DNA from 3 places in the Pseudoalteromonas sp. BSi20311 genome. Region 2 is predicted to be linked to each of the others. Evidence: predicted binding sites of a transcription regulator. Region 2 holds the regulator's gene; each other region holds the start of a gene.
The links. Region 2 encodes FliA, which starts transcription of late flagellar genes. Its sites were predicted from a motif close to CTAAAGNTNNNNNNNNNNNNGCCGATA; they were not measured.
Positions count from the first base shown of each region.

Region 1: a site for FliA is predicted at 2,464-2,490, ahead of P20311_RS12600 (DUF5610 domain-containing protein). Genes of this name have one in related genera too.
Region 3: a site for FliA is predicted at 3,614-3,640, ahead of P20311_RS11755 (VC2046/SO_2500 family protein). Genes of this name have one in related genera too.

Region 1 covers NZ_BADU01000114.1:535-11,436, forward strand. Annotated here, with positions in the region: gene P20311_RS12590 (RNA-binding protein) at 12-491, shown strand; gene murI (glutamate racemase) at 454-1,242, opposite strand; gene P20311_RS12600 (DUF5610 domain-containing protein) at 1,309-2,433, opposite strand; gene trmA (tRNA (uridine(54)-C5)-methyltransferase TrmA) at 2,599-3,696, shown strand; gene P20311_RS12610 (DUF523 domain-containing protein) at 3,706-4,158, opposite strand; gene P20311_RS12615 (thiol:disulfide interchange protein DsbA/DsbL) at 4,221-4,859, opposite strand; gene P20311_RS12620 (thiol:disulfide interchange protein DsbA/DsbL) at 4,879-5,502, opposite strand; gene P20311_RS12625 (serine/threonine protein kinase) at 5,539-6,513, opposite strand; gene ccoG (cytochrome c oxidase accessory protein CcoG) at 6,591-8,021, opposite strand; gene P20311_RS12635 (hypothetical protein) at 8,305-8,664, shown strand; gene P20311_RS12640 (hypothetical protein) at 8,664-8,870, shown strand; gene P20311_RS12645 (UPF0149 family protein) at 8,902-9,489, opposite strand; gene P20311_RS12650 (type II secretion system protein N) at 9,511-10,269, opposite strand; gene gspM (type II secretion system protein GspM) at 10,273-10,746, opposite strand; gene gspL (type II secretion system protein GspL) at 10,743-10,902, opposite strand, start outside.
Region 2 covers NZ_BADU01000083.1:23,166-34,067, forward strand. Annotated here, with positions in the region: gene flhA (flagellar biosynthesis protein FlhA) at 6-2,114, shown strand; gene flhF (flagellar biosynthesis protein FlhF) at 2,136-3,626, shown strand; gene P20311_RS09615 (MinD/ParA family protein) at 3,619-4,479, shown strand; gene P20311_RS09620 (RNA polymerase sigma factor FliA) at 4,506-5,216, shown strand; gene cheY (chemotaxis response regulator CheY) at 5,257-5,640, shown strand; gene P20311_RS09630 (protein phosphatase CheZ) at 5,657-6,430, shown strand; gene P20311_RS09635 (chemotaxis protein CheA) at 6,445-8,661, shown strand; gene P20311_RS09640 (chemotaxis response regulator protein-glutamate methylesterase) at 8,715-9,866, shown strand; gene P20311_RS09645 (flagellar motor protein) at 9,859-10,623, shown strand; gene P20311_RS09650 (flagellar motor protein MotB) at 10,629-10,902, shown strand, end outside.
Region 3 covers NZ_BADU01000098.1:32,623-43,524, reverse strand. Annotated here, with positions in the region: gene P20311_RS11780 (NCS2 family permease) at 1-690, opposite strand, end outside; gene P20311_RS11775 (tetratricopeptide repeat protein) at 809-1,270, shown strand; gene P20311_RS11770 (SulA-like leucine-rich domain-containing protein) at 1,519-1,953, shown strand; gene P20311_RS11765 (YchJ family protein) at 1,993-2,469, shown strand; gene P20311_RS11760 (DUF6172 family protein) at 2,537-2,839, opposite strand; gene P20311_RS11755 (VC2046/SO_2500 family protein) at 3,052-3,579, opposite strand; tRNA gene P20311_RS11750 (tRNA-Tyr) at 3,692-3,776, shown strand; tRNA gene P20311_RS11745 (tRNA-Tyr) at 3,826-3,910, shown strand; gene P20311_RS11740 (M48 family metallopeptidase) at 3,936-4,628, opposite strand; gene P20311_RS11735 (PAS domain S-box protein) at 4,874-8,185, shown strand; gene P20311_RS11730 (two-component system response regulator) at 8,203-9,198, shown strand; gene P20311_RS11725 (VOC family protein) at 9,200-9,628, opposite strand; gene P20311_RS11720 (HD domain-containing protein) at 9,618-10,289, opposite strand; gene P20311_RS11715 (class I SAM-dependent methyltransferase) at 10,429-10,902, shown strand, end outside.

The DNA of each region.
Region 1 (10,902 bases), on a different contig from region 2:
GTAGATCAAAAATGAAATTACCCGATCAAAAATCTTTTATCTTCGCAGTTATTCTTGCTGTTGTTGGTTTTGTTATCGTTAAGTTTGCGCTTGCAAGCCTAGCATTAGACCCTGCACTTCTATTCGGTGCCGGTTTATTAATTGGTGGTGTTGTTATTGCTGCAATGTCATCAGTAACTACAGAAGAAGCCGAAGTAAAAACAAAAACACTTTATGTTGGCAATCTTCCTTATCGCGCAAATGAAGGCGTTGTACGTGCTTTGTTCGAAGAGCAAGGCAAAGTCTTTAATGTTCGTTTACTAAAAGATAAAAACACTGGCAAACGACGTGGCTTTGGTTTTGTTGAAATGGCTCAAGCTGATGCAGATAACGCAATTGCTAAGTTAAACGATAGTGAGTTCCAACAACGTACTTTAAAAGTACGTGAAGCAAAACAAAAACAAGAAGATGATTCTAACTCTTATCGCTCAGAGTCGGATCAAACAGTGTAACTAGCTTAACCGCTAATTTATCACTACATACATCAGCCGTTGCATAATAGTGCAGCGGCTTTTTTATGTCCGCTTGGCAATCACTTAAATTTAGTAAATAACTAACCCGCTTCGCAATAGCTGCTCCAGAGTCTAACAACTTTATACGTGCTTTAAAGTAATCACTTATTGGTTTTGCAAGAATAGGAAAGTGAGTACAGCCTAATACCAGCACATCTATATCGTTATTAATATTTAACCGGTCTAACTCAGTGTGCAGCTTTTCAATATCTAAGTGTTGGGTAAAAAAGAATGCTTCTGCCAAGGTAACCAGTTCAACACTACTATATAAGCTTGTGGTTATAGATGAGGCATGCTCTTTAATTAGCGCATCTGTATATGAACTTGAAACCGTAGCGGGGGTTGCCAATAACCCAATATGCTTTGATTGTGTTATTTGTGCTGCGGGCTTAACTGCAGGTACAACCCCTACAATTGGAATATCTGTTATTTTTCGTACCGCACTTAACGCAGATGTTGAAGCGGTATTGCAGGCTATAACAATTAAGTCGACATTAAGTGACTCATCTTTGATAAATTGGATTAGTCCACATAAGCGATTAATAATGGTTTGCTGCGACTGTGCACCATAAGGCAATAATGCGTTATCCATGAAGTAACTGTATTGAGCGTGGGGAATGCTTTGCTGAATATGCTCAAGTACTGTGGTTCCACCTATACCTGAATCAAAGACCATGATGTGCGCTGACAAACTACCATTCCTACTCTTTACTTTGAACGGCAGTTTGCCATGAGGCTTTTATAAAAGAAAGTAGTTTTACTCAGCGTCTAGTTTTGCAGTAGCTGTGTTTAATTTATCTAAGTTTTCAAACATGGTGTTAGTGTAATCAACCAGTTTATCTATTTCTTGTTGATCTTGATTTAGCCATTGAATGATACCTGATAGCTGGCTTTCTAATCCTAATGCTTGCGCTTTAGAGTAAGCCGATTTTAGATCATCATTAAAAGGGGCTACAGTTTCGGCAATGGCTTTTTCTGATGTTGGCTTAATTTGTTCATACTCTTTAATAGCTGCCACAGTTTTACTTTGACGTAAGTCCATTGAAAATTCCACCAGCTGTTCATTTCCTAAGCTGAGTTCTTGGGCTTGTTCAAATGCTTTATCTAAGTCGCCACTGAAAAAGGTTTTACTTACATCTTGTAACTCTGTCATTAAATCATTTATAGCTTGCTGCTCGTCTTCATTAAGCTCTCCATTTACTGACATAGAAAATGATAACTCGCGAGATTCAGAAAATTGCGTACTAAATGCTTGCGAGCTTTCAGTTTGCTGATAGCGACTAGATGACTGAGATTGGTAAGCATCTGCAAAACTAATACTCACTTCATCACCTTCTGCGGTGGTAAAAGTGTAATCAGCGCTGTTACTAAGGTTCACATATTGCGATTGACTAACCGTTACGCTTGCCGGCTGAGGATTAAATAAGTTCTGCTCAAATTTATCAAGGCCATTGAAGATGCCCTCTTTTGATTTATTAATACCCTCTTCAAGCTCTTGATTAAATACGCCCATACCTTTTAATTCATCGACAGCTTCATCAACACCTGTTTGCACGCCTTTACGTGCCTGGTTAAGTATATCTTGTAGCTTGTCATCATCGGCACCATTGGCCTTGGCTTTTTTTACCGAGCTTGTCACAAAGTCTAAAACATTTTTGACGACTTCATTAAAATCAAACAATGGTTTGTCTTTTTTCGCTTCAGCAACCGGCAAACCTAATTCTTTTGCCATTTTGTCACCCAATACGGCAGCAGCCAATTCTTTTCCGCGTTGCTGATAGCTAGTTGGTGGGGAGTCTATTTTAGGCTGTGGCATTGCTTGTTTAGTATTGTATTTATTGGCATTGCTGTTTGGAACAAAACTAAAGTTACCTATTTTCATGAGAAGACTCCTATTTAGACATACTCTGTATATCGGCCAAGTAAGCCTATACTGTAGTAAAATGCTTAAAAAAAGCTCACTATATTTGATCAAAACTAGACAAATACGCTTCGCTCCCTACAATAGCGCCGATAAACAGATCTCAACGATAAGGTTATACCGTTAATGGCAGTTATAAATATAGATACCACGCAGTACGATGCACAATTAAATGAAAAAGAGCAGCGTATTACAGAGCAGTTTCAACGTTTCGGTGTAAAACAGTTAGAAGTATTTAGCTCTGAGCCTATTAACTACCGTCAACGTGCAGAATTTAGAGTATGGCACGATGGCGACGATCTGTTTCATATTATGTTTGATCAACAAACGAAAGATAAAATACGTGTTGATACCTTTGACCCTGCAGCTCCTTTAGTAGGTGAAGTTATGCAGGTAATGATTGATAACTTAAAAGGCTGCGAAGTACTGCGTCGTAAGCTATTTCAAATAGATTATTTATCGACCATCAGCGGTGAAATTTTAGTGAGCTTGCTTTATCACAAGCCACTTGATGAACACTGGTTAACTGAGATCAACGCCTTAAAGGAAAAGCTAAGTAACCAGTACAAAATTGACTTTATTGGCCGTGCACGTAAGCAAAAAGAAAAATTGGGCGATGACTTTGTCACTGAGCGCTTAATGGTGAATGGCCAAGAGCTAATCTATCAGCAGGTAGAAAATAGCTTTACTCAGCCTAATGCGAAGGTAAATATTAAGATGTTGGAGTGGGCACAAGAGCTATGTAAACCACTAAATAATGATTTACTAGAGCTATATTGTGGTAACGGAAACTTTTCAATTGCACTTGCGGACTCATTTAATAAAGTGCTGGCAACAGAAATATCAAAATCATCTGTGCATTCAGCGCAATATAATATTGCTCAAAACAAAGTAACTAACTTAGATATTATTCGCATGTCGAGCGAAGAGTTTACTCAGGCAATGAAAGGCGAGCGTACTTTCTCTCGCTTAGATGGTATTGACCTTAGTAGTTACAACTGCCAAACCATTCTAGTCGACCCACCTCGTGCTGGCATGGATACCCTAACGTGTGATTTAGTGGCTAACTATGAGAATATTATTTATATCTCATGTAACCCAGATACGTTAGAGCGCGATCTTGATCACTTAACACAAACCCATGAGGTTAAGCGCTTTGCAATATTTGATCAGTTCCCTTACACACACCATATTGAATCTGGTGTATTTTTACAGAAAAAATAAAATCTAATACTATAATACCAGCGCCTTGATGAGTGCTGGTATTTGCTCTTCACTAAATACTTTAACTTGATTCTTTACCAATAACTTAGCGGTCAGCCCCATGCCTTTTACTTTCACCCCACTATGGCTTCCATCATAAATTGTATTACGGCCACACGAAGGACTAGACTCTTTTAGTAAAGCAAAGCGAATATTATGCTTATTACAAAGGGCTAATGCTTTATTAGCGCCAGCTTCAAATGCACTTGTTACATCCTCAGCAGTATTTGTAATAACTCGATTTTGCTTTATCTCAGCGGGCGCTCTAGGCACGAGTAAACCACCAGCAATCTCAGGACAAAATACGATTAATCTATTTTGCTTTTGCCACAAATTAAGTTGAGGGTGCAATATTGTTTGGCCTTTACCATCATAACGAACTGGCAAACCTAACAAACAACTTGAGATTAAAATTTTTTCCATAATGAATTTTCTTCTTCAAATAAAAAAGCTCCTTTCGGAGCTTTTTTATTTCACTAAACTACTTATTTATTTGCTAAGTAGTTAATAAGTGCGCTTACATCTTCTGGCGATGAAATACCTGACTCGCCACCTAAGTTAAGCTTATATTTACCATTAACAATAAATGTAGGAACGCCACGCAGTGCCCCTTTACCTTTAAAGTAATCTTGGTCGCGCTTCATTTTAGAGCTCAGTGTACGTACCGAGAAGCTTTCAAATAATTTATCAAATTTGTCGCCATCTACACCTTGCGCTAAAAACACATCTTTTACATCTGCAAGCTCATTAAAACGAGCACGCTTTGCGTGAATATGATCAAACATCGCTGAGATAATTTTATCTTTTTGCGGTAGTACCTCAGCAGTCGCTAATGCTTGGCTGATCATGGTTTGATGTTCAGGGTCACGTACACCCACGAAATCTACATGGCTTTTCTTGAACTTTACGTTTTTGTCTAGCTTAGGTTTTATCTCAGCAAGCAGTGGCTCCATGTTATTACATGCAGGACAGTAAAAAGAGAAAAACTCTTTTACTTCTGGCTTTCTGGTTGCACGATCAGAGACGACATCATAATGCACGCCCTCTTCGTAAGTGGCAGCAAAACTGGTTGCAGCTAAAGGGAGTAATACAGCAAGTAACCCTGCTTTAACTAATTTGATCATTATTATGGTGCTCCAAAAATTATAGTTTTAGTAAAAAGCTAATTAACTCATCAAGCTCTTGTTGGCTCTTGATTGTATTAATATTGATTTTATATTTGTCATTTACGATAAATGTAGGCACGCCAGTTAATGCGCCAAGTTCAGAATATTTATTCTGCTTATCTTGCATGGCACGTTCAGCTGCTATGATAGGCAAACTAGCAATATCGTTATCAAATGTGCTGTTATCAATTGCGTTAAGCTCCAATAACTTCTTAACGTCTTTAATTTCTGTTAATGGTGCACGCTGAATATGGATGCTTTTAAAAATTTGCGCTGTTACCGCTTCTGTTTGACCATGTTTTTTTGCAATTAAGTAAGCAAGGCTCAAGTTACTTTGTGCTTGTGGTGAAACGCCCCCTAAAAAGTTAACATGATTTTTTACAAACTCAGCCCCTTCAGGTAAGTTTTCTGCAATCCCTTTTGCTACCGGCTCAAACTTAAAACAGTGCGGGCAATAGAAAGAGAAGAATTCGGTTACATTTGGCGTTTTACTTTTCTCAACGTCAATCACAGTATATTGATTACCTGCTTCAAAGTTGGCAGCTAGTGCTGCGAAAGGTAAACATAGGATCAGTAAACTTAGTTTTAATTTTTTAAGCATGAATATCTCGTTATACTTCTTTTTTAAATAAAAATATTATGGCAATAATTTTAACGGGGCTTCTTGCAAAGCTGCAAGCTGTTCTTTAAGCGCTAAAATTTGTTGCTCCCAGTATTTGTCATCTGCAAACCATGAAAAGTTCCGTACAAAAGCTGGATCGCTCCAACGTTTTGCAACCCACCCCATGTAATGAATCATACGCATGGCGCGAAGCGGTTCGATCAGCTTCAGTTGTGAGTGATCAAAATCGCAAAACTCCTCATACGCATTCACTAAAGTGTCTAACTGTAACAGCTGTGTTTGTCGATCGCCACTGAGCATCATCCATAAATCTTGAATTGCTGGTCCTTGGCGGCTATCGTCTAAATCAACAAACATCAGTGCATCCCCAGCCCATAAAATATTACCAGCATGACAGTCTCCGTGTAAGCGTATACTGTCTACATTTTTATATTGCAGCTGCGCTTGGGCAATAACTAAATCTAAAATAGTGTAAAAAGAAGTCTCTAGCCCCATAGGGACTAAATTACTTTTTTGTAAATGAACTTTAGCTGTATGCAGGTATTCATCACAGGTAACAGTCGGTCTTTGAGTAAAGGGTTTTGTTTTCGCCACTTGGTGCATGCGACCAATTAAACGCCCAAGCACATCAAGCTGATCTAAATTATCGACTTCAAATAAACGCCCGCCTACACTTGGGAACAAAGTAAATAAATACCCTTGGTGTTCAAATAAGCTTTGCCCATTATGCTTTATTGGCGCAACCACTGGTACTTCTGCGGCTGCCAGTTCAAAGGCAAAATCATGCTCTTCTTGAATTTGCGCTTTGCTCCAGCGTTCAGGGCGATAAAACTTAACAACGTAACGTTTTCCACCCTCAGCTACAAATTGATATACTCGATTTTCGTAGCTATTTAGCGCTAACAACCCTGACTCAGCGTAAATATCAACGCTTTCTATAGCATCCAAAATAAGATCTGGGGTTAAGTCAATAAAGCTAAATTTACTCATATACTTCTTATATAAAAGAAAAGCGGGAATATCCCGCTTTTTGTTAATAACAGTGTTCGTTTTTTAATACAGACCCTTTATCGCGCTTTAAAAAAGTTGCTTGGCTGCGATATTTGGTTATCAGGCTCGTTTATTGGCGACAGTACAAAGTTAAACTCGGTCATTGGCGCTTTTAAATCATAAGGGTCCATGACTAATGATAGCGGTACATTATGCGATTCACCGGCATTTACTGTAAAGGTGGTATCGCCTATGTATTTATAGTTATCTAACCCTTTAACATCAATAGAGAATGTTTGCTCATATTGTGCTTTATTAATCACTTTTAAGGTGTAGGTATTTTCAACTAAGCCATTAAAATCGACACGATACAACTGATTACGGTCACGGATAATATCAAAGTCCATGGTTTTACGCATCGCTATATTAGCAACCAGTGCACCAGTAAGTAAGAGTAAAATAACACTGTAACCAATCAGCTTTGGACGCAGCGGATGGGTTTTATTCTCTGGTGTTTCTAAATTACGCTCAGTGGTATAAGAGATAAGCCCTCGAGGGTAATTCATTTTATCCATTACGCCGTCACAAGCATCAATACAAGCGCCACAATTTATACACTCATATTGCAGACCATTACGAATATCAATCCCGGTTGGGCAAACCTGCACACACAAGTTACAGTCAATACAGTCACCTAAACCCAACTCTTTAGGGTCTTGTTTACGCGAGCGTGGCCCGCGGTTTTCACCACGCGCTTCATCATAGCTGACAGTAAAGGTGTCTTTATCAAACATCGCTGACTGAAAGCGTGAATAGGGACATATATGTAAACACATTATTTCGCGCATCCAGCCCGCATTACCATAAGTACATATCGTAAATACAATGATACTAACTAAGGCATAACCGCCCACATTAAAGGTGACAAACTCAGGGATTAGTTCACGAATAGGCGTAAAGTAACCAACAAAAGTTAACGCAGTATATAAAGAAAATAATACCCAACTGGTGTGCTTTGCGGTTTTTCGCCAGAATTTATCAAAATCCATTGGCCGTTGATCTAACTTTTTACGTTGGTTAGCACTGCCCTCAAATTTTTCTTCAAACCAAATAAAAATGAAGGTCCATACTGTTTGCGGGCAGGTATAGCCACACCATACACGGCCATAAAAAGTAGTCACTAAAAATAGAGCAAATGCCGCAAGCATAAAAATAAATGCAAGAATAGTGAAATCTTGTGGCCACAAAGTTAAACCAAAAATATTAAACTTTTGCTCCATTAGCTCAAACAAAACAGCTTGCTGGCCATTAAAGTTTATCCATGGCAATAACATAAACGCTAGCATGCCTAAAAAGCCGATGCGTTGTCTTAATAATTGATGAAGCCCTGTAACCGCACGCACATAAATACGATTACGAGGGTTAAATCTATCTTCTTGACGGCTCAGATCAGGTTTTTGGATCTTAACCTCTGTTGGTATGTTTTTTACTTTAATTTGCTTATCCATTGAAGTTCCTCAACGCCGCTAGGAAATAAAAATTCAGCAATCTTTTAGTACTTTTCGCCTAAGTGTAGCAACTTACATGCTAAACATAATTCGCTTTAAGTAGTACTTGTGTACTTTCAGATATTTCAGAAATATCTAACTACTGTCCCTTATTATACGCATATTAGCTAAAATTACTGACTAGATTGCTAATAATTTATTCAACTTGTGACTTGCTTTTAAGGTGTATTTTATTACACTTGCCGGCTACTAAAGTGTTGTTTGGATCAAGGTTTGTATATTTATGAAGAAATTTTTTATACTAGTGGTCGTGATCCTAGCATTTTTTACCGTTGATCACCCCTTAGTAAAAGAGCCGCGCGAACGCTTGCTCGGTGATGGTATAGGCTTGTTAAGCAGCACAACTAAAGTAGACCGCTTTCCTGTAGCAACTATGACGAGAAACAAAGTGAATCAGCAACTAGCACTTTCTCGTTCTGAACAAGACTATGTTGCTAAAACATTTACTACGGATGAATCAGTCAAGTTATTTGAACTACGCTATTGTCGTCAAGGTGATCTAAACCTTTACTTTTACGAAGAACGATTACTTACTGTATGTCGAATTATCAAGGAATCATTAGCGCAGGCGAGAATAAAATAATGGATTTTTCTGGATTAAATAAAAAAGCGAGTAACTCATTTCATCAACACCGCACTATGCTTAAGCAATTGGCACAGGGTAAAACGTTAAAATGTGAACATTGTAAGGGCGTGTTAACCCTTAATTTAGCCACCAGCGAGCCTGGTAAAGGAGTAATACAGTGCAAACAAGGTTGCACTGATATTGAATTAGAAATTGGCGGTTAGGTTTAAGAACAAAGTTTAAGTGCTAGAAAACTTACTCTTCCCACCCTTCATCAGTATACAAGCCACTGTTAAGCGCTACAATTTCGATAAGTTCAGCAAAACCTAATGCAAAGTCGCCCATTAACTCGTACTGCTGCTCACATAAGTGTAATTCATCAATATTATTTTGCTGTGCAATTTGCGCAATAATTGGTTTATCGAGTGCAAAAAAACTGAGCGTCGCCTGTGCACTTTCAAGTGCTTGTTTATACTGACTATCAAGTTGCTCACTTGCTAGTAACTTATGAGTATATGCTTGGCTTGCTGTTAGAAATCCAGCAGACCACTGCTGGCAAAAGTCATATTCAAACTCATTAGGTAACTTATAACCCAGCTCAAATACTTGCTCACTCACTTGATGATGTAACGCCATAAATAAAAACAATATGTCTTCATCAAGGTCGTTTGCTGTATTAGGGAGGATATTCTCTAACCATTGGTGAACTTCTAATGGCTCAGGTGAACATATAACGCCAAATAAATAACCTTGGCTTTGGGTAAGGCTCATTGCGCTAGGCTGGGTAGTTAAAAACTCGCTGAGCAGCTTAGCGTGCTGCTCAGTAAACTGAGGTATTTGCATTAAAACTCTTTATATAAAATATTAAAATTTAAGTGGGTAACGACCTTGGTTATCTGGTCTGCCTAAAAACTTCACCGCATCATGAACTTCTTTAGGTAAAGTTAGATCAGGTTTAACATATCCCGCAACTTTAAAGTCAAAATTAGCCTTTAGTGTAGCATCTGCCTCTAGCCCTAATCTATTGTCTGGCTCGATTAGTATGGCAACATCACCCGACTTACAACTTAATTTACCACTGAGGTCACCAATATTGAACCAACCTGTTAAACCTTGTACATCAATATCAGGGCTGGCTATTTCACCTTGTAATGATTGACAATAAGGCGCACCCGAAACGTATTCATCGAGCTCTAAAATTACACGCCCTTTAGCTGTAACCGGTAACGGTAAATCAATTCGCTGCATTGCTCGCTCAACGGTTGAACGCACTACGGTATCAGTTATTTTAAGTTCATCATTTGCTAGTGAATAACTAATATCTGCATAACCGGATATATCACTGCGTTCACGAGGGTTACCAAAGCGTAAGTTAGTATTCACTTGAGCTTTAAATAACGACCAGCCAGATATATCCCAGCGCACATTATTTAATTGCTCGCCATCAAAGCGCAGCTGCATCACTTGCCCCTGCCATAGTGTGCCAACTGTTTGCCCTATTTCTAACTGCGGTGGTAAATACGGTTTAGCTAAATTTACAGCAACCGCAGCCGGTAATTTAATAACGCTAAAAACAATAAAGCTCATTAAAAAAACGATGGATAAAATTATTATTTTTTTCATTAACTACTTCTCTAATACTAAACGGCTTACGCGTACATAACCGGACTTATCATCTTGGCTTAAATCTAGGTTTTCTACACTTAAGCCATGCTGATTAACGAGCTCGTCAATCCATTGGATTAATAGATTAAACTCTACCGAGTCGAGCGTTAAACGAAGTGAATTATCATTAGGCTGCATTTTACTAATATTAATGCTGTAACGGCCGCGCGTATTATTAACTATTTGGCTGAGATTTTGGTTACTCACGGCTTGCGTTTTACCAGCTGCTTTGAGCTTAACAATACTCTCGTCTACCCAGGCTAACAATTCTTGCTGCTTTATTTGTGATTGCTCTGCTCGCTCTATCGCAGTATTTAAAGGCCTAAAAACCCCCATCACCAAAACAAAAATGATAAATACACCGCCTGCAACCATAATTAGTTGTTGCTCTTGCTCTTTTAATGAACGCCAATATTGCATGAACTGCTGCTTCATTGTGCACCTCGCAGTCTGATTTCACCGACGATAAAATCGCCATCATTATTTAACGAGCCCTGCTCAACTGTGACCCCTTGCTGCTCCAGGATGGCTTTAACCTTACCAAAGGTTTGAAAGTCTTTACCACGGGCTCGAATGCGCAATTCATTACGG
Region 2 (10,902 bases):
GAGTTATGGAATTTAAAGCGGTATTACAACAACTTAATAAAGATAAAAAAGAATATGCGAAGGGCGTTGGTACACCGCTTTTGGTGTTGGCTGCGCTGGGTATGGTTATTTTACCACTGCCTCCATTCCTGCTTGATATATTATTTTCGTTTAATATCGCGCTTGCGTTAGTTGTATTACTGGTCACTGTATACACCATGAAACCGCTTGAGTTTGGTATGTTCCCAGCCGTGCTGTTAATTGCAACCATAATGCGCTTAGCACTCAATGTGGCCAGTACCCGGGTGGTACTGCTTGAGGGTCATAACGGTGGGGATGCTGCTGGTAAAGTCATTGAAGCATTTGGTTCAGTGGTAATCGGTGGTAACTACGCCGTGGGCTTGGTGGTGTTTTTAATTCTGATCATCATTAACTTTGTGGTAATCACCAAAGGTGCTGGTCGTATTTCAGAAGTATCAGCGCGTTTTACTCTAGATGCTATGCCAGGTAAGCAAATGGCCATAGATGCAGATATGAATGCCGGTTTTATCAGTGCCGAGCAAGCCAGAGAACGTCGTGAGGAAGTAACTCGTGAAGCTGACTTTTATGGTTCTATGGATGGTGCTAGTAAATTTGTAAAAGGCGATGCTATTGCTGGCATAGTCATTTTAGTGATCAATATTGTGGGTGGCTTATTTGTTGGCATGATCCAACATGATTTAAGTTTTTCACGCGCTATGGAAGTGTACACACTATTGACCATTGGTGATGGCTTAGTCGCGCAATTACCTTCATTACTACTTTCAATTGGTACTGCAATTGTTGTAACCCGTCAAAATGAATCGCACAACATGGGCGATCAGTTTAAGAAGCAATTAGGTAACGAAAAATCGTTATTTATTGCCTCAGGTATCCTTATTACTATGGGCTTAGTCCCAGGTATGCCACACCTTGCATTTTTAAGCTTAGGGGCGCTTTTAGGTTACCTTGCATACTATACTCAGCAAAATAAACTGAAATTAGCCGCTGCAGAAGCAGAAGAAGCCGAAAATGCGGCCTCAGGTACCGGAATTGCGGCTAAACAAGAGCAAAAAGAACTGGGTTGGGATGATGTTCAACAAGTTGATGTTATTGGTCTAGAAGTCGGTTACCGACTCATTCCTCTCGTTGACCAATCACAAGGTGGCGAGCTGTTAAACCGTATTAAAGGAGTGCGTAAAAAACTATCTCAAGAGCTGGGCTTTTTAGTGCCGCCGGTGCATATACGCGATAATCTAGAACTCGACCCAAATGCATACCGCATAACCATGATGGGTGTATCAAGTGGTGAGGGTGAGCTTAAACATGGTGATGAATTAGCGATTAACCCAGGCCAAGTATTTGGCCCGCTAAAAGGAATTGAAACTAAAGATCCTGCGTTTGGTTTAGATGCGGTTTGGATAAAACCCGATCAAAAAGATGAAGCACAGTCTTTAGGTTACACGGTGGTTGATTCGGCGACCGTGGTGGCAACCCATATTAGCCAGTTACTCACCAATAGCGCCGCATTATTACTCGGACATGAAGAAGTACAGAACTTATTAGATATGTTAGGTAAGAGTCACCCTCGCTTAGTTGAAGGACTTGTACCTGAGGTATTACCGCTGACCACCATCGTTAAAGTACTACAAAATTTATTAAACGAAGGGGTGGCAATACGAGATATGCGTTCAATTGTTCAAACCCTTGTTGAGTATGGCCCTCGTAGCCAAGACCCAGATGTATTAACGGCTGCAGTGCGAATATCACTGCGTAGATTAATCGTCCAAGATGCCGTTGGTATGTCTTCTGAAATCCCTGTCATAACCTTGGCGCCTGAGTTGGAACAGATGTTGCATCAGTCACTTCAAAATGCAGGTGATGAAGGTGCCGGAATAGAACCAGGGCTTGCTGATAGACTTCAAACATCATTGAATGAAGCGCATCAAAATCAAGAAATGGCCGGTGAACCTTCAATATTGCTAACGTCAGGAATGTTACGCACTGTGTTATCTCGATTTGTTAAATACACCATTCCAGGATTGCGAGTGATGTCTTATCAAGAGATACCAGATGAAAGACAGATCAAGATTGTCAGCTCTGTAGGCCAACAATAAGATTTTAAAGGGGTTTGAATTATGAAAATTAAACGTTTTTTTGCTAAAGACATGCGCACTGCACTAAAAGAAGTAAAAGAAGAGTTGGGTGTTGATGCGGTTATTATGTCAAATAAAAAACTAGCTAATGGCGTTGAAATTGTTGCTGCAGTTGATTACGACAAAGCAGCGACAAAAGCGCCAGAGCAGCCTCAAAGCCAACCTGCTGCAAGAGCTTCATTTGCACATACTGAGCAAAGTTCACATAATTTTGTTAAACCAGAACCGCAACGCGCTCAACCTAAGCCACAGGCAAAGGTTGCAGATAGCTTACAAGCTTTACTAGAGCGTCAGTCTCCACGTCCTCGTTCAGCAGAGCTTGCTTCAATGTTTTCACACTCTGGCATTGACACTTCTGGTCACTATCAAGAACAAGAGCCTGTGCAATCACGACCTAAAAATATGTTTGAACGTGAACAAAGCGCGCCAGTGCGCCCTCGCCCCCAAGCCGATAGCTTAGGTTTCGACGACTTAGACAGTGGCTTTGACGATTTAGATTCACCTAGCGCACCGCGTCAGCAAACAATGCATAAAGAATCCAGTGACATCAGCACAATGCGTGAAGAAATGAACGCAATTCGTCAACTATTAGAGCACCAAGTATCAGGTTTAATGCAGCAAGATATGGCACGTCGCGACCCGACCCGTGCATGTATGATTGACCGCTTAGTCGGTATGGGGATAGAAAAAAATGTTGCTGAGCAAATGGCATGTTTTGTACCAGACGATGTGTCTCGCCAACAAGGCTGGAAAGCTTTATTGAACATGGTTGAAGATCAAATGCAAACCACGAACAACGAAATACTTCGCCAAGGCGGTGTTTTTGCGTTAGTCGGACCTACTGGCGTGGGTAAAACCACCACAGTTGCAAAACTGGCAGCATTGGGTGCACAAAAATACGGTGCCGATAAAGTAGCGCTTATTACTACCGATACCTACCGTATTGGTGCTTATGAGCAGCTAGCAACGTATGGTCGTATTATAGGTTGTGGCGTTAAACAAGTTAAAGATGCAAATGAATTAGCAGAAGTTTTATACCATTTACGAAATAAACGTCTAGTCTTAATTGATACAGCAGGAATGAGTCAACGTGATTTACGCTTAACCGAGCAGTTAAACACCTTGATGCGTAATCAGCGTGTTGATATACGTAGTTATTTAGTATTAAGTGCGACGGCGCAAATTAATGTATTACAAGAAACAGTAAGGCACTTTAAAAAAGTACAGCTAAGCGGATGTATTTTTACTAAACTTGATGAGTCATTGAGTTTAGGTGAGATTATTAGTATTGCGATTCAAAATCGTCTCCCAATAGGGTATCTTACTAACGGTCAGCGAGTACCAGAAGATATTAGAGTGGCAAATGCCGAAAAACTAGTAAAAAAAGCTGAGCAATTGTATTTAAAAAGAATAAAAGCACAACAATCACGACACCAATCAGTGGCGTCGAGCACAGTAGAGATGTATGATTAACACAGTTTTAGATCAAGCAAGCGGCCTTCGCAAAATGAGCAAGAATAATAATAACGGCGTAAAAGTTATCGCTGTCACCGGCGGCAAAGGTGGAGTAGGTAAAACAAACGTATCCCTTAATACGGCAATCGCGCTAGGCCAACAAGGCAAACGTGTGCTGGTTTTAGATGCTGATTTAGGGTTAGCTAATTGTGATGTTATGCTTGGACTGCGTGTAGAGCGCAATTTATCTCATGTTTTATCAGGTGAGTGTGAACTTGAAGATATTTTAGTTGAAGGCCCTGCAGGTATAAAAATAGTACCTGCAACATCGGGTTCGCAAAGTATGGTTGAGTTATCACCCTCAGAGCACGCTGGACTTATTCGTGCATTTAGTGAACTTAACACTGATTTTGATATTTTAATTGTTGATACCGCTGCGGGTATTTCTGACATGGTATTGAGCTTTTCTCGTGCCGCACAGGATGTGGTTGTGGTGGTATGTGATGAGCCAACATCAATTACCGATGCCTATGCGCTCATTAAAGTACTGAGCCGTGAGCACGGCGTATACAAATTTAAAATTGTTGCCAACATGGTGCGTAGCTTACGTGAAGGGCAGGAATTATTTGCTAAACTTTCAAAAGTAACCGACCGATTTTTAGATATATCAATGGAGCTGGTTGCAACAGTTCCTTATGATGAGAATATGCGCAAATCAACGCGTCGCCAAAAAGTAATTGTTGAGGTTTTTCCTGGGTCGCCTGCTGCAATTGCTTTTAAAACACTGGCGACAAAAATTGCTAAGTGGCCAACACCTAGTCAAGCCTCGGGTCATTTAGAGTTTTTCATTGAGAAACTAGTTAGTAACTAACAATGACAATACCGGTGAATAGAGCTATGGGATATCAGTCAACACAAAATTTAAATATGATTGTTGAAAAGCATGCCTCATTAGTCAAAAAAGTGGCGTGCCATTTAATTGCTCGTTTACCGGCCAGTGTGCAGCTAGATGATTTAATTCAATCGGGTATGATTGGTTTAATTGAAGCTTCAAAAAACTTTGATGCAAGCAAAGGCGCAAGCTTTGAAACCTTTGCCGGTATTCGTATTCGTGGTGCGATGATAGACGAAATGCGCCGAGGCGATTGGGTTCCACGTTCAGTTCACAGAAAAAGCCGTTTGGTTGCAGAGACTATTGTTGCGCTTGAGAACAGTTTAAACCGTGAACCTAAAGATAGTGAAGTTGCTGAAAAACTTGAAATTTCGCTAAATGAGTACCATCATATTTTAAACGATGTAAATGTAAGCAAAGTGTTAGGCATTGAAGACCTTGGTATAGATGATGATGTGATTACACCTCATGGCCAAGATTTAGCACTAGACAAACCGTTCAATAATGTTAAAAATGAACGGTTTAATGAGTCTTTACTCAGTGCAATAAAGTCGTTACCTGAAAAAGATGCAATGGTGCTTTCTTTGTACTACAACGATGAGATGAATTTAAAAGAAATTGGGCATATACTCGATGTAAGTGAATCGCGTGTAAGTCAGATACATGGTCAGGCGATGATTAAGCTTAAAGCAAAAATCAATGACTGGATAAACTAGAAGTAAGTAAATAAAGGTTCAGGCCTCACTGGAGGATGTTTTGGATAAAAACATTAAAATTCTTGTTGTTGATGATTTCTCAACAATGAGACGTATTATTAAAAACCTGTTGCGCGATTTAGGTTTTACCAATGTTCAAGAAGCAGATGACGGCTCAACTGCTTTGCCTATGTTGCAAAATCAAGCGTTTGATTTTGTTGTAACAGATTGGAATATGCCAGGCATGCAAGGTATTGATCTTTTAAGGGCAATTCGAGCTGATGAAAAATTAAAGCATATTCCTGTTTTAATGGTTACAGCAGAAGCTAAAAAAGAACAAATAATTGCTGCGGCCCAAGCAGGTGTTAATGGCTATATTGTTAAACCATTTACTGCAGGTACATTGAAAACTAAATTAGAAAAAGTGTTCGAACGCTTAGGTTAATGAGAGGGAGAGGCTTATGTCAGCACCTGCTGCGCCTCAGATTACTTTAGAACAAGCTCGCCAGTTAGTGGTTTTTTTAGAAAATGGTGAGCAAGATAAAGCGAATCAGTTAATTTTAGAAACAGCTTCACAAGAGCAATCACAGTTATTTGCTGAGGTGGGTAAGTTAACGCGTCAACTGCACGAAGCTTTAAAAAGCTTTGAATTAGATACGCGATTAACAGACATTACCACTGATGCCATCCCTGATGCTAAAAAACGCCTCAACTATGTTATGGAAATGACAGAAAACGCAGCCAACAAAACGATGGATGCGGTTGAAGCAAGCTTACCTTTAGCGCAAGAAATTGCTGACGAAATAGCTGATATCAAGCCAACATGGGATCGGTTAATGAACCGTGAAATTGAGCTTGGTGAGTTTAAGTCACTTTGCCATAGCATTGATAAGTTTATGAACAGCTCTCATCATAAAACGGATGAGTTACAAATGTTGATGACCAATGTATTGATGGCTCAAGACTATCAAGATTTAACTGGTCAGGTTATTCGTCGTGTTATTGAACTTGTGCGTGAAGTTGAAGAGAGCTTAATCCACTTGTTAACTGCATTTGCGGCGCAAGGTGAGGTTGAGCAAGTACAACCAACTGAACAACCAGAAGAAACAGAAGATTCCATTGTTGCACAAACACTAGCAGGTCCAGAAGGGCCTATTATTGATAAAGAATCGCGTAATGATGTTGTATCTGATCAAGATGAAGTTGATGATCTATTATCAAGTTTGGGCTTCTAATAGGAGAGTACTGCATGAGCTTTGAAGTCGATGAAGATATTTTACAAGACTTTTTAGTAGAGGCCGGAGAAATCCTTGAGCTTTTATCTGAACAGTTAGTAGAACTGGAAAACAACCCAGATGATACTGAACTACTAAACGCAATATTCCGTGGCTTCCATACCGTTAAGGGAGGTGCCGGATTTTTGGCAATGACAGAGCTTGTTGATGCATGTCATGGTGCTGAAAACGTGTTTGATTTATTGCGCCAAGGTGTAAGAACAGTTAACTCTGAATTAATGGATGTGATTTTACAAGCACTTGATACCATTAATGAAATGTTTGCCACAATTAAAAATCGTGACCAGCCAGAGCCTGCAGATCCAGAGTTACTTGCAGTACTTCACAAGCTTGGACAACCACCAACGGCTGAAGAACTCGCCGGCGATTCTGCAGTTGAAGACATAGCTCCTGTTGAAACTCCCTCGGTAGAACCTGAACCTGTAGTTGAGCAGCCAAGCAATGATGCGGAAGAAGATCCGTTTGCTTTTGATGAATTATTTAGCGGCCCAGATACTAGTAGTACAGATTCTCAGATTGATGAGATCACTGAAGATGAATTTGAAAGTCTACTTGATGAACTTCATGGAAAAGGGCAAGCCCCGCAAGAAAAACAATCCTCATCAAGCGACAGTGATGTCAGTGGCGATATTACAGATGATGAATTTGATAGCTTATTAGATGAGCTTCATGGTGTCGGTAGTTTTGGTGAAGTAACTCAAAACGCCCCAAGCACACCACAGCAAGCACCATCAGCTCCTACAGCCTCGCAAAATAATGATTCAAGCGCGAGCGATGATGAAATAAGTGATGATGAGTTTGAAGCTCTGCTAGATGAGTTACACGGCAAAGGTGCACCTAAGTCGATAGAAACACCGGCTCCTGAAAGTAAATCTGAACCCGTAGCCGCTAACAAACCAGCGCCTGTTGCTGCAGCAAAACCACAGCCCAAGCCAGAGCCAGCCAAGCCGGTACCGGCTGCACAGCCTGCAAAAGCAGCTCCCGCTAAAAAAGCAGCGCCACCACCGGCAGAAACAACAGTACGTGTTGATACCAAACGCCTAGATCAAATAATGAACATGGTAGGTGAACTGGTACTTGTGCGAAATCGTTTAGTAAGTCTAGCGACTAACTCTGATAGCGAGGCCATGGGTAAAGCAATCTCTAACTTAGATGTAGTGACTGCTGATATCCAAGGTGCAGTAATGCAAACACGAATGCAGCCGATTAAAAAAGTATTTGGCCGTTTTCCTCGTGTTGTACGTGACTTAGCACGAACACTTAAAAAAGATATTAATTTATTACTTGTCGGTGAAGACACCGATTTAGATAAAAATTTAGTGGAAGCATTGGCCGATCCATTGGTGCATTTGGTTCGCAACTCGGTCGACCATGGTATTGAAATGCCCGATATTCGTGAAGCAGCGGGTAAACCTAGAACAGGTACGGTGACTTTATCAGCTTCGCAACAGGGTGATCATATTCTACTTACCATCCAAGATGATGGTGCCGGTATGGATGCTGAAAAGCTTAAAAAGATTGCGATTAGTAAAGGGGTGCTTGATCACGACCAAGCGAGTCGTCTTTCTGATACTGAAGCTTATAACCTTATTTTTGCACCTGGGTTTTCAACCAAAGAAGAAATCTCAGATATTTCTGGCCGTGGTGTTGGTATGGATGTGGTTAAAACAAAAATCACTCAGCTCAATGGCTCGGTTAACATAAAATCAGAAATGGGCGTAGGGACTATTTTAGAAATCAAAGTTCCACTAACACTTGCGATATTGCCTACCTTAATGGTGGTGGTGGGAGAGCAAACCTTTGCGTTGCCGCTGGCGGGTGTAAGTGAAATATTCCACTTAGATTTAACAAAAACCAATGTGGTTGATGGTCAGCTTACTATAATTGTTCGTAAAAAATCGATTCCGTTATTCTACCTTGAACATTGGCTCATAAAAGGGGCCGATAGAGGTCAGCGAAAAGCACAAGGGCATGTCGTTATTGTGCAAATAGGGACTCAAAAAGTAGGGTTCGTTGTTGATTCACTAATAGGTCAAGAAGAAGTGGTGATCAAGCCTTTAGACGCATTACTTCAAGGTACGCCTGGTATGGCAGGTGCAACAATCACCTCTGATGGTGGCATTGCACTGATATTAGATGTGCCAAGTATGTTAAAGCATTACGCTGGATAATTAAAAGTAGGCATATATTTTATGCCTACCTATTCATTGAATAAGAGAGCGAAATGGCTGTTAAAGTTTTAGTAGTTGATGATTCAAGCTTTTTTCGCCGCAGAGTGAGTGAAATTCTTGAACAAGACAGCGGCATTGAGGTAATAGGCTTTGCTGTAAATGGCCGAGAGGCCGTCGAAAAAACAGCTCAGTTACGTCCTGATGTTATCACCATGGATGTTGAAATGCCGGTGCTGGATGGTATTAGTGCTGTGAAAGAGATCATGGCGAGTAATCCAACACCTATTTTAATGTTTTCATCGTTAACACGAGCAGGGGCATCTGCCACTTTGGATGCGCTTGATGCTGGGGCGATGGACTTTTTACCTAAAAAGTTTGAAGATATTGCTCGCAATAACGATGATGCAATTAAGTTATTGCAAAATAAGGTTAAGGAAATAGGCCGCCAGCGTATTGGAAGAATTACGAGAACGGCCCCATCTCCAAGTATTAGTAAACCAGCGTCAAACAGTTCTGAACGCTTTTCTAACCTTGCTAAAAAGCCGATAGTTCAACCTGATCGTAGCTTTAATAATGCGAGTCCTGCACCTACTAACAGCAGTGCCTCAGCGCGTGCCAGTGGTAAGCAGTATCAGTTAGTTGCTATTGGTACATCCACAGGTGGGCCAGTTGCACTGCAAACTATTTTGACGCAATTACCTGCTAATTTTCCACACCCTATTTTACTCATACAGCATATGCCTGCTGCATTTACCCCGGCCTTTGCTACTCGCTTAGATGGCTTGTGTAAGATTAAGGTAAAAGAAGCGCAGCAAGGCGATAGATTACAACCTGGGTGCGCTTATTTAGCGCCAGGTGGCCAGCAAATGATGGTAGAAGGACGTGGCTCTAATAGAACCCTTCGTGTGTTTGAAGATAAAAATGAACGAGTAAACTATAAACCAAGTGTTGATATTACCTTTGCCAGTGCGGCCAAAGCGTATCAAGGTGATGTGCTTGCCATTATTTTGACAGGCATGGGTGCAGATGGTCGTGATGGTGCTCGCATGCTTAAGCAAACTGGCGCTACAATTTGGGCTCAGGATGAAAAAAGCTGTGTTGTCTATGGTATGCCTCAGGCGATAGCCAGTGCAGGTTTAGCGAGCGAAAGCATTAGCCTTCATGATGTGGCTGCACGTTTAAAAAGAGAGGTTGGCTGTGGATAAGCTTTCTGTTTTAGGATTACTGGTTGCATTAGGTGCTATTGCAATCGGTTATTCTTTAGAGGGAGGTGTGGTATCTGCGCTGTTTAATGGGCCTGCACTAATTATTGTATTAGGCGGTACATTAGGTGCGGTGATGCTACAAACATCAGCCAATACATTTAAAAAAATGCTTAGTATTACTCATTGGGTTTTTGTTACCGACGACCATGATATTGAAGATGCTATTGAGCAAGTAAAACGCTGGTCGCATAAAGCCCGTCAAGAAGGGTATTTAGCATTAGAAAACGAAGCACTTGTGCATTCAGATCCCTATGCCGCCAAAGGACTGAGTTTATTAGTTGATGGCTGTTCAGAGCAAAAACTACGCGATACCCTCGAGATTGACTTATTACTTGAGCGAGAACGATTACTTGATGCTAGCCGGGTATATGAAGCAATGGGTGGGTATAGCCCAACTATTGGTATTTTAGGTGCGGTACTTGGGCTTATTCAAGCCATGTCATTTATTAACGATCCTGAGCAGTTAGGAACGGGTATTGCCACCGCGTTCATTGCAACTATATATGGTGTTGGTTTGGCTAATTTATTATTTTTACCTATGGCCAATAAGCTAAAGCAACGGGTTGAACAAAAGATGCTTTATCACGAAATGTTAGCGGAAGGTGTAATTGCTATTAGCCAAGGTGAGAGCCCTATTAATATTGAACTAAAGCTTGAAGCCTACCGCGTTGAACGTCCAATTTTACAGGCCCATTAGCGCCTATGTTACGCCGTCGCTTACGTAATCACCAATTAAAGAGCCAACATACTGAGCGTTGGTTAGTTTCTTATGCGGATTATATGACCATAATGTTTGCATTTTTTGTTGTATTGTATGCAATTGCGATAAACAAAGAAGACAACATCAAGGTTTTATCTGATTCTCTTGAGCATGTTTTTGATAAGTCTGCAAAACAATATTCTAAGCAGGGTAACGGGGTAAATGGTGATGCTTTATTGCTTGAAAGGGTTACCCCTGAGGCTGAAATTCTCTATG
Region 3 (10,902 bases), on a different contig from region 2:
CAGTTGCATAAAGGTCGGCATGATAGAAGGTGGCATAGCAATAACACCATGATACTCCACTAACCCCATAGACACAGCAATCGCGGTGACTAGTAATATACTAATCAGTACGCCACTTTTAAAATCGCGATAAAGCAGTGCAGCAATAACAAAAAAGCTGAAAATAGCCAATAAAGGACCAGGCGAGGTAATATCACCCAACTGCACCAGTGTTGCAGGACTTGATACAATAATACCGGCACTTTTAAGTGCGATGAGAGCTAAAAATGCGCCAATACCCGTTGCTATTGCTTGCTTGAGCACCAGAGGGATTGCATTAATAATCCACTCTCGCACCTTAAATAAGCTTAGAATTAAAAATATACACCCTGACATAAATACCGCACCCAACGCAGCTTGCCAGCTATAACCCATACCTAATACAACACCATAGGTAAAAAATGCATTTAATCCCATACCCGGTGCCAATGCCAGTGGATAATTGGCCCACAAACCCATAATAAAACACCCTATTGCAGCAGCAATACAGGTGGCAACAAAGGCAGCACCTTGGTCCATACCCGCTTCAGCAAGCATAGCTGGGTTTACGAATACGATATAAACCATCGTAATAAATGTAGTCATACCGGCAATACATTCACGGCGAACCGAAGAATCATTTGCACGGATTTTGAATAAGGCTTCGAGCATAATAAACTTGTGGTTGTAAAAAGTGGCGAGATTTTAGCATAAAAATAACTTTTTACAGGACATTTTACCTTGCTATATACTAAACTAGCTAAGTAATTAAAATAACAAACGAAGTAGCATGATCAAAACGACACCCAGTGGCCAAGACTTAGAGCAACAATTAGACAACATTCTTTCTTTTGTAACGCAACCAAGCGATGCAAATCTCCCTGCGAGCTCTAAAAACACCGATCAAGACACATTAAATAAAGCCCTTTATTACCTTAAAAATGAACAAGGCGCCTTAGCCGCAAAATGGATGCGTTTGGCAGCAATGGCAGGAAATTATCGCGCGCAGTTTTATTTAGGGCTGTTTTTTATAAAAGGGCAAGGTGTGCCGCAAAGTGTATTTCATGGTGCTGCGTGGCTTAGCTTAGCCAGTAGTCAAGGCTATGAACCCGCCATAGAAGCAATGAGCGATATACGAAAACATATTAGTACCAAACGACTTAAAGATGCTCAATGCTACGCAGCCAGTCTGTATGAACAAATTCATCAGTTACAATTCTCACATTTGATCCCTCCTAGTAGCGAAAAATAATTTAAACTACTGTATACCTCCTATTCATCTGTATTTATTTGCTCCCAGCCTTAAAATTAATTCTGTGGGCATTAACTTTCAATAAAAATTAAACCATTGTTATATATAAATTATTTATATATTTATAGTAACTATCGCGTTTTATGATGAATAACTGTACAAAAAAATAGCAAAAAACACTTGCACCAAACAACTGTATAAACTACTGTATGAATGTACTGTATAAAAACCCAGTGAGTGAGAAAATTATGTTACAACCAATTACCGTAAGAACAGTTAAAAGCTACCAGCAAGATGATCAATCAGATTGTGTTAACGTTGTACAAATTGAAGATGAAATTTCAGCAACGTTTGAGTTATTAAAAGTATTACACCAATACAACAGCCTAAACGCATGGACACTGTTAATAGCACCAGATAACGTACCGAGCAAAGCGCTACTTGATTCATGCTCAATTGATACCAGTAAATTACTGGTTATTCGCCAAAAGCATTTAGTTAATTTAGAGTATGTTTTAAGTTCTGCACTTCACAATGGAAATTTTGCCGCGGTGATCACCTGGACTGACATAATAAATAACCAACAACTGTCGCAGTTATCATTAAACTTGAGCCATACGCGCACTAAGTTGTATTGCTTTAGCAAAAAAAGCGCTCATTCTGAGATTTCACTTACGCAATAAGCTTGATAAACTAGCGTTTTAATACACAGTACATTTATCATGACTTCTAACGCCCTATTATGTTTTTGTGGCAGTCAGCAACCTTATGCTGATTGCTGCGAGCCTTTTCATTTAAAAACCAAACAGCCACACACACCAGAGCAACTTATGCGTGCACGCTACAGTGCTTATGCTGTTAAAAACGCGGTTTTTGTTCGTGAAAGTTACGCAAAAGAAAAGCAAGCTGAAAATTCAATTTCAGAAATTAAAGATTTTGCAAATAGTTGCCGTTTTATAAACTTAACCGTATTAGACTCTGGTTATAATGATGAAACAGGATTTGTTACATTTAAAGCTCACTACTTTTATCAAGATTTATATTGCCAGTTGGCAGAAAATTCAAGGTTTATTAAAGAAGATGGACAATGGCGATACCTTGATGGTGAGATTACACCGGTTGCCGATATTAAAGTAAAGCGCAATGATACGTGCCCTTGTGGCAGTAATAAAAAGTATAAAAAGTGTCATAGTGTATAAATAACAGCTACAAAAAATGGGCCACGAGGCCCATTTTCAAAAACTACACTAAACGCAAATTAGCGTTTTACTCGCCATCATCTTCATCGAAATCTTGACGCTGTGCAGGTCTTGCTAAAATCTCTAAGTAAAAAGAAGTTAAACCTTGCTTTTCAATTTCACTGATGTGATTGTTAATTTCGGCAACGTGAACCACTTGGGCTTCTTCAGCCGTGTTGCCAAACTTACAATCGAATGCCCAGTAGTCGGCATCAACAGGTAAAGTTTTATTACGTTCTCTTTTCAAATATTTTTTCACTTCATGCTTTGCAGCATCAACCATACGAGGGTATTTGATTTTCTCATGATTCAGCGTGAATGTTTTCTTCATTACGTTCCTAATTACCTTGGTTTAATGATAATGGCATTTAATGTCATACCATTTGCGCCATTATAGCAATTGCATTTAAATTTTGGATGCTTTTTTTATATTAAATCAGTTATTAAAATAAAGCACCTATAAAACCAATAGTTACTTACTACTATAAACACAGTTTATTACAATCAAATGGCATGTATAAAGCAGCAATTGAACACATATAATTAGGCACTAAACAAATGTAATGGCTGGTGGATAGCTTCATTTTGTAAATCATCATAAAATGCCACCGCATCCATTTGAGGGTTTGATAACTCGGTGTTGGTATTTTTAATTCGTCGACGTACCGCTAATTCACAGTTATCAATGACAGTCAGTGGAATGTGGTTTTTATCATCACGAATATTAAGTGGCTCAGGCTTTAAGCACTGAGTTAACTTTATATCACTCATCCCTACAGCGCTTCCCATTTTTGCTAAAAGCTCTGTGTTATTTTTACCAATTAGCATATTAAAGGTATCTGGCGCTAATGGCTGCTTTGGACCTGCGCCAAATTGTTTACGCAGAGCATCTTCATTAGCTTGATAATGCTTAGTGTCACTTTTGGGTAGGTGGAATTCACTAAAATCGAGTGCATCGTGAGAGAGCATTGCTAATAAAAGTGCAAACTCGCCTCGGCGGTTTTCGTGCACACTTTCGTTAAGCTTCGTTTTTAACTGGCTCTCCGTGATTAACAAATCACCAATCTGCATAGACTTTAGCCTATTTAACTAATTAATAAGTATTTATCGGCTAAATTTGAATTTTCTTTAGCTTTTTTCTTTACTTAAATAAGAAGTTTGCTATTATCTGCCGCGTTGCATTGGAGGGGTTCCCGAGCGGCCAAAGGGATCAGACTGTAAATCTGACGGCTCAGCCTTCGCTGGTTCGAATCCAGCTCCCTCCACCACTTTTCTTAGGCTAAGTTAAGCGGGGCCAAATGCAATAACAATTAGTGTGGAGGGGTTCCCGAGCGGCCAAAGGGATCAGACTGTAAATCTGACGGCTCAGCCTTCGCTGGTTCGAATCCAGCTCCCTCCACCACTTCTCTTCTCTACCTTATTTCTTTTTATTCAAATACCCACTGTAAACTCATACCATGATTGTTTAACCAGTTACTTGCTTGTTTATAATCTGAATAAAATAATCCCACACGTTGCCAAAATTGAGCGCTGTGATTTAAATATTTTAAATGTGCTAATTCATGAACAATCACGTAGTCAATAACCCATGTCGGTGCACTTGCCAAGTGTAAGTTGAAGGTTAGTTCACGCCTGCGATTACAACTACCCCAGCGACGTTTATACAATTGAATACGAATATTACTCGGTAGCTTTTCACCCATCAGCTGACAATAATCGTTAACTCGCATTTCAATATAACTTTCTAATTTCTCATGCAAAAACTGCTCTAGCAAACTTTGATACATTTGCGTTTGATGCTTTACACGTGAAGAAATACTCAGTAACAGCGTTTGGCTTTCATTGTGCTGCTGCCATTGAGTGCGTGCTGCGTTATCAAATTGCACATTAACAGCTTCATTAAATAATTTAATACTCTGGGTTTTGAGTGGAAACTGTCGTGTATCGGCTTGAATTTGTTGCTTATGTAACTGAGCATCAATCCAGTCCTGTTTACTTAACAGCCATTCATTAATTTGTGTTTTCGTTACAAAATGGGGCGCATATACTGTAAGCTCACGTTGTGCGACTTTGATAGCCACTGTTTTTCTTCGCTTACTACGCTTTAAAGTGTAATCCAACAATGAATGCTGCCTATTTATAATTAACCACTGGGTTTTATTTTACCTTGTACCATAACGGCTGATCTATAAATAATCCCCACTAAATGCCATTTTAATAACAATGCATTTAGTGCTACTCAATAAATAGTATGGTTTAGAGCTTAAAACACTTACGTTGCTTTTGTAATTTATAACTCAATACCTTGTGATTATTTTTGTATTTTATATTAGAATGAATTTAAGAGTTATTATGTGAATGATTGATGTTAGCTAATTTTTTTATAAACGAACCAGATCCGAGCCTAATTATTAATGGTGTATACGACCCAAGTTTAGTGACACTATCTATACTCACCGCAATTTTTGCAGCTTATTTTTCTTTGCACGTTATCGATTTAGCAAACAATACACATTTTAAATCTTATCGAAAGTTAGCCAATATAACCGCAGCCTTAGTCCTTGCCGGAGGGGTCTGGAGCATGCACTTTATTGCTATGCTGGCATTTTCTTTGTGCACTACAATTGAATACGACCCCACACTCACTTTTGTGTCGTTTATACCGGCTTTACTGGCATGTACCATTGCTTTTTCTTGTTTGAAAACATATAGCTCTAAGCCTCGTATTATCAATTTAATTCTAAGCTCTCTTTTATTTGGCGCGGGTGTTGGCACCATGCATTACAGCGGTATGGCCGCGATGCAATTAAGTCCTTTACTTCGTTATGATCCAATATGGTTTGGCGCTTCAATTGTTGCTGCAGTGCTGCTGTCTTTTATAAGTCTCTATGCACGTTTTCATTTACCAGCACACTTTAAAAAATTAACGCCTGTGCATAATCGTATTATTTGTGCCCTTATTCTTGGCCTTGCCGTGGCTGGTATGCATTATATGGGCATGGCTGCTACGCGATTTATTGCAACAAGCCCGATAATTAACGAGCAAACAAACCAATCACATCTAACCTTTATTGCTATTAGTGTGTCGTTCGCCACGCTTTTATTAACAGCGGTGGTTGTGATCATCAATGGTATGATCCGCTACAGAATGCTGTTAGGGAAAAAATCTGCTGAAGAGTCTCGCCTTGATGCTATTTTATCAACTGCCATTGACGGCATCGTTACTATCAATATTAAAGGCACTATTTTAAGCTTTAATAAGGCCGCAGAAACGATTTTTGGCTGGCAAGATAATGAGGTCATTGGCCTAAATGTAAAAATATTAATGGCTGATGATATTGCTAATCAACACGATGCTTTTTTAAAAAACACCACAAACCATGAAGTAAAGCGTGTAATTGGTGTTAATCGCGATGTGTGGGCAAAACATAAAAATGGTCATCAATTTCCAATTCGACTAGGGATTGGTGAAGTAAAGCAATTGCAAACTGAAACACTATTTGTTGGCTTTATTACCGATTTAACTGAGCAAAAAGCATTACAACAAAGCTTAATTGAAAAAGAGCGACAATACCGTACCTTGATGAACAATATGCCCGGTGTTGTATTTCGCTGCTTGTTAGATGAACACTGGAGTATGTTGTTTATAAGCCCAAGCGTCTATGAACTAACGGGTTATCGCGCTGAAGAGTTTACTGAGCAGCGTATTACCTTTGCCGAGCTGATTGTTAAAGAAGATGAAGCGGCTATTTCTTTAGCCATTGATCAAGCGGTTGCATCAACCAATCAATACTCAATTGAATACCGCATTCGCCATCGCAACGGCAATATTATTTGGGTACTGGATCAAGCAAGTATTGTCACAGGCTCTAAAAATGATGCCCGCTGGGTTGATGGCGTTTTGGTTGATATAACCAAACGCTATGAATATGAGCAAAGCTTAAAACAAGCTAAATACGAGGCTGAAGTAGCCGCGCAAGCTAAACAGTCTTTTATGGCAAATATGAGTCATGAGATACGTACCCCCATGAATGCAATTATTGGCTTTAGTGATATTTTAATGGATAGTCCGCTTAATAAAGATCAACAGAAGCAAATAATTACTGTTAATAACGCCGCGCGTTCTTTGTTGCACTTACTTAACGATATCCTCGACTCAGCAAAGTTAGAAAAAGGCAAACTCGAAATTCAAAATGTACATTTTAACTTGCAAGAATTACTCGACAATATTGTGTCTACATTTTGGCTGGATGCAAAACGCAAAGACTTACAGCTCAATTTAAAAATAGCTGACAATGTGAATCCATTTTATTTTGGTGACGATACGCGTTTACGCCAAGTGCTAACCAATTTAATCGGCAATGCGATAAAGTTTACTGAGCAAGGCCATGTTACTGTTTCGGTTACTCATAAACCCAATCAACCCATTTTATTTGAAGTACAAGACAGCGGTATAGGTATCGAAAAAGGTCGCCTTGAGGCTATTTTTAAACCTTTTGAGCAAGCAGACGGCACCACAACTCGCCGATTTGGTGGCACAGGGCTTGGCACAACAATTAGTAAGCAGCTGGTTGAGTTAATGGGCGGCAAAATATATGCACAAAGTACCCTTGGCCAAGGTAGCTGCTTTTGCTTTACTGTTGGGCTTGAGCCAGGCGAAAAAAGTCAGGTGCAAGCCATTAGTAAAAACGCATTTAGCTTACCCCCATTAAAAATCTTAGTGGTGGATGATATTGAGCAAAATATCGAACTACTCACTATTATGCTTTCCCAAGCAGGCCATCAGGTAAGAAAAGCAAATAATGGTTTTGAGGCCATTGACCTGTTTAATCAGCATCGCTTTGATATTATCCTAATGGATATTCATATGCCTAAATGTGATGGGATCAGTGCCACAGCATCAATTCGCTCTTTAGAGCAGCAAAAACAACTAAAGCACACGCCAATAATTGCCTTAACGGCCAGTGTGCTACAGCAAGATAAGCTAACAGCCAAACAAGCGGGTATGAATGGTTTTACAACGAAACCCGTTGACATAAACCAACTCAACCAAGAAATAGCACGGGTGCTTGGGCTTGCTATCAGCCAGTTAGTAACTAACGATCCAATAGATTCAAAACTTCGTATAGATTTTAATAAAGGTGAAAAAATGTGGGGCAGCAAAGAGAAACACCTCAAAGAGGTTGTACTCTTTTTAGCTCAGCATCAAAATAATATGCAAACCTTGGCGGCCATTAAGCTAAACGATAAACATCATGCTCATATTTTGCATAATTTAAAAGGTCTTGCCGGTAATTTAGCGCTCAATAATTTATCTTACTTAATTGCGCAAGCTGAAAAACAACGTGATATAGCAAGTTATACTCAGTACATATTAAAATGTCAGCAAGAGTGGCAGCAGCTAGCAGATGAATTATCACACTTACACATTGCTTTTAAAGAGAATGAATTACAAAAAGAAACCGTGTCAGATGCTGAATTTATTCACCAATTAACGCTTTTACTCAGCCAAGCTAAACGAGCAGAGTTGGATGATACGTTATTAAGTTATATTGTAAGAATAACACCCGAACAACACAAAGCTGCTATTTTTAATATTTATGAGCAGTTTAATGACTTTGAATTTGATAATGCAAAAATAGAGCTCAATGCATTATTAACAACACTTAATAATTAGCTCTTCTGAGGATACCGATGGATCAATCGATAAGTCAGGCGCGAATATTAATCGTCGATGATGAACCTGCAAATTTAAAAGTAATGCGCGAGGTTCTAGCGAGTAACTACCGTTTATCGTTTGCTAAATCGGGGGCTGTGGCACTGCAATTAATAGAAAACGATCCGCCAAAACTCATTTTACTTGATGTAATGATGCCAGATATGAATGGCTTTGAAGTGTGCAAAATTTTAAAAGCTAATCCTAAAACCGCACACATTCCGGTCATTTTTGTCACCGCACTCACGCAAGAACAAGATGAATCGGAAGGGTTTTCGCTAGGTGCGGTTGACTATATAACCAAACCTATTAGCTCTGCGATTGTAAAGGCAAGGGTAAAAACTCATCTTTCTTTAGTACAAGCCGAGCAACTAAAACAAGCACATGTAGATTTAGTTGAGCGATTGGGTCGCGCGGCAGAGTACAAAGATACCGATACGGGTGAGCATATTGCACGAATGAGCCAATACAGCAAAGTACTTGCTTTAGCACTGGGAATGAATGAACAACACGCAGAATTATTACGTCAAGCTGCGCCAATGCACGATGTCGGAAAAATAGGTATTCCTGATTCGATACTGTTAAAACCTGGTAAATTAACCCCCGACGAATTTGCACACATGAAAGAGCATGCCGCTATAGGGGCTAAAATATTGGCCAACTCACCTTCCCCCTTACTGCAACTTGCCCATGTGTTGGCTATTGAACATCATGAAAAATGGGATGGCACAGGTTATCCTAATGGATTGAAAGGCGAGGAAATCTCTATTGAGGGGCGGATTGTAGCGATTGCTGATGTATTTGATGCACTTACATCAAAACGTCCTTATAAAGAGCCGTGGAGCATTGAGCAAACACTAGAGCATATGCAACAACAAGCAGGAAAACACTTTGACCCTCAGCTGGTTGATCTTTTTATTAGCAAAATAGACACTATTTTAGCGATAAAAAAGGCTCATCAAGAGCGCAATTAATTTAGCCTCTTTTGGCATTGTGAGAGCCTAACGCTACAGCCGGAAAATGCTGTTTTATAATGCGATAGTCATGGGAAGTGATCTCATGGCTATTGCCACTGTTATCTTTAAAATACATAGAAAAAGTCACGCCATGATCAGCCAGTATCGTTTTAATTTCAAGCTGCTCAAAATGTGCTAACCACGCTATAAATTGCTCACCGGTTGCAGCAAAAGCGATTCCTTTACTTCGCCCTGGCGCCTCAAATAAAGCTAAACGTGTCGATGCGTTTTCATCTTCAAGCGTTAAAGGGCCTTTGCCTTCTTCATTCCAAAATGCTAATTCCTCTAATACGGTAAAACCAAGCACATTTTCATACCAATCAACGGCTTGGGTGAGGCATTCAACATTTAAATGGCAATGATCAATTCCCGAAAGTTTAGGTGTCATCGCGTTGTTCACCAATTTCAGACTTAAGCTGAGCTAAAAAGTCGTGCATGTATGCAGTGCGCCTTTGTGCTTCTGCTTTTGCTGAGGGGGTATTCATACTCTGGGCAATATGCAGTAATTTAATAAAAAAATGATCTAGGGTGTACTTTTTATCGTCTGCTTCTCGGTTTAAACAAAATGGATCATCGGGGTTGTATAATAACCGGCTAATAGAGCCGCCTACTTTCATACAACGGCTTACACCAATAGCTCCTAAGGCATCCATTCTATCTGCATCTTGTACAATCTGTGCTTCCACCGTTTTAATAGCAATATTGGCGCTAAAACTGTGTGCTGCAATAGCGTGGTGAATATCAGCAAATAGTTGTTCATCGTAACCAATAGACGCTAAAAAGTTAATCGCTTTATCGGCTGCCATTGTTGATGCTTTCGCCCTGTCTGGGTGATTTTTAGCCACCGCAACACAATCATGTAACCAAGCTGCAGGCAATACAATGGCCATATCAGCCTGCTCTGCAATACATAACTGCACAGCAACACGTACTACCCGTTCAATATGGGTAATATCATGGGCTACATCGGCATGTACTAAGGATGTAATAAAGTCTCTGCATTGCTGATTAAGTTGCTGTAATGAGGGGCTAAGAGCTGAATTGTCCACCGAATTTCCAAAAATCTATTTAAACGAGTTAATAATGGCTACTTTACCGCGATTTATAAGCCCCTTGCAAAACATTCATTGTATGTTGCGCGAGCCTTGACTAAAATACAGCGCTTATTTATTACTACAGAGAAGCCCTATGTCATCTGCCGTTTACCTGCAAGCTGGTCGCGATAAATCATTAAAAAGAAAACACCCTTGGTTATTTTCTAAAGCCATCAAAAAAATTAAAGGTAAACCTGGATTAGGTGACACGGTAACCATTCACGACAGTGAGGGTAAATTTTTAGCCACCGCAGCTTACAGTCCTCATTCACAAATACGTGCTCGTGTTTGGAGCTTTGACGAAAAAGAAGTGATTGATCAACATTTCTTTGAGCGTCGTCTTCGCCGTGCTTTAGAAGCTCGCAGCCATGCAATTGAAGAAGGTGGACTTACCGGCTTTAGGTTATGTGCAGCAGAATCAGACTACTTACCCGGTATTACCATAGATAAGTTTGATAATGTAATTGTGTGTCAATTACTAAGCGCAGGCGCAGAACGTCATAAAGGTGAGATTGTTGGTGCTCTAATGGCTATTTTCCCAGGCTCTACTATTTATGAGCGCTCAGAT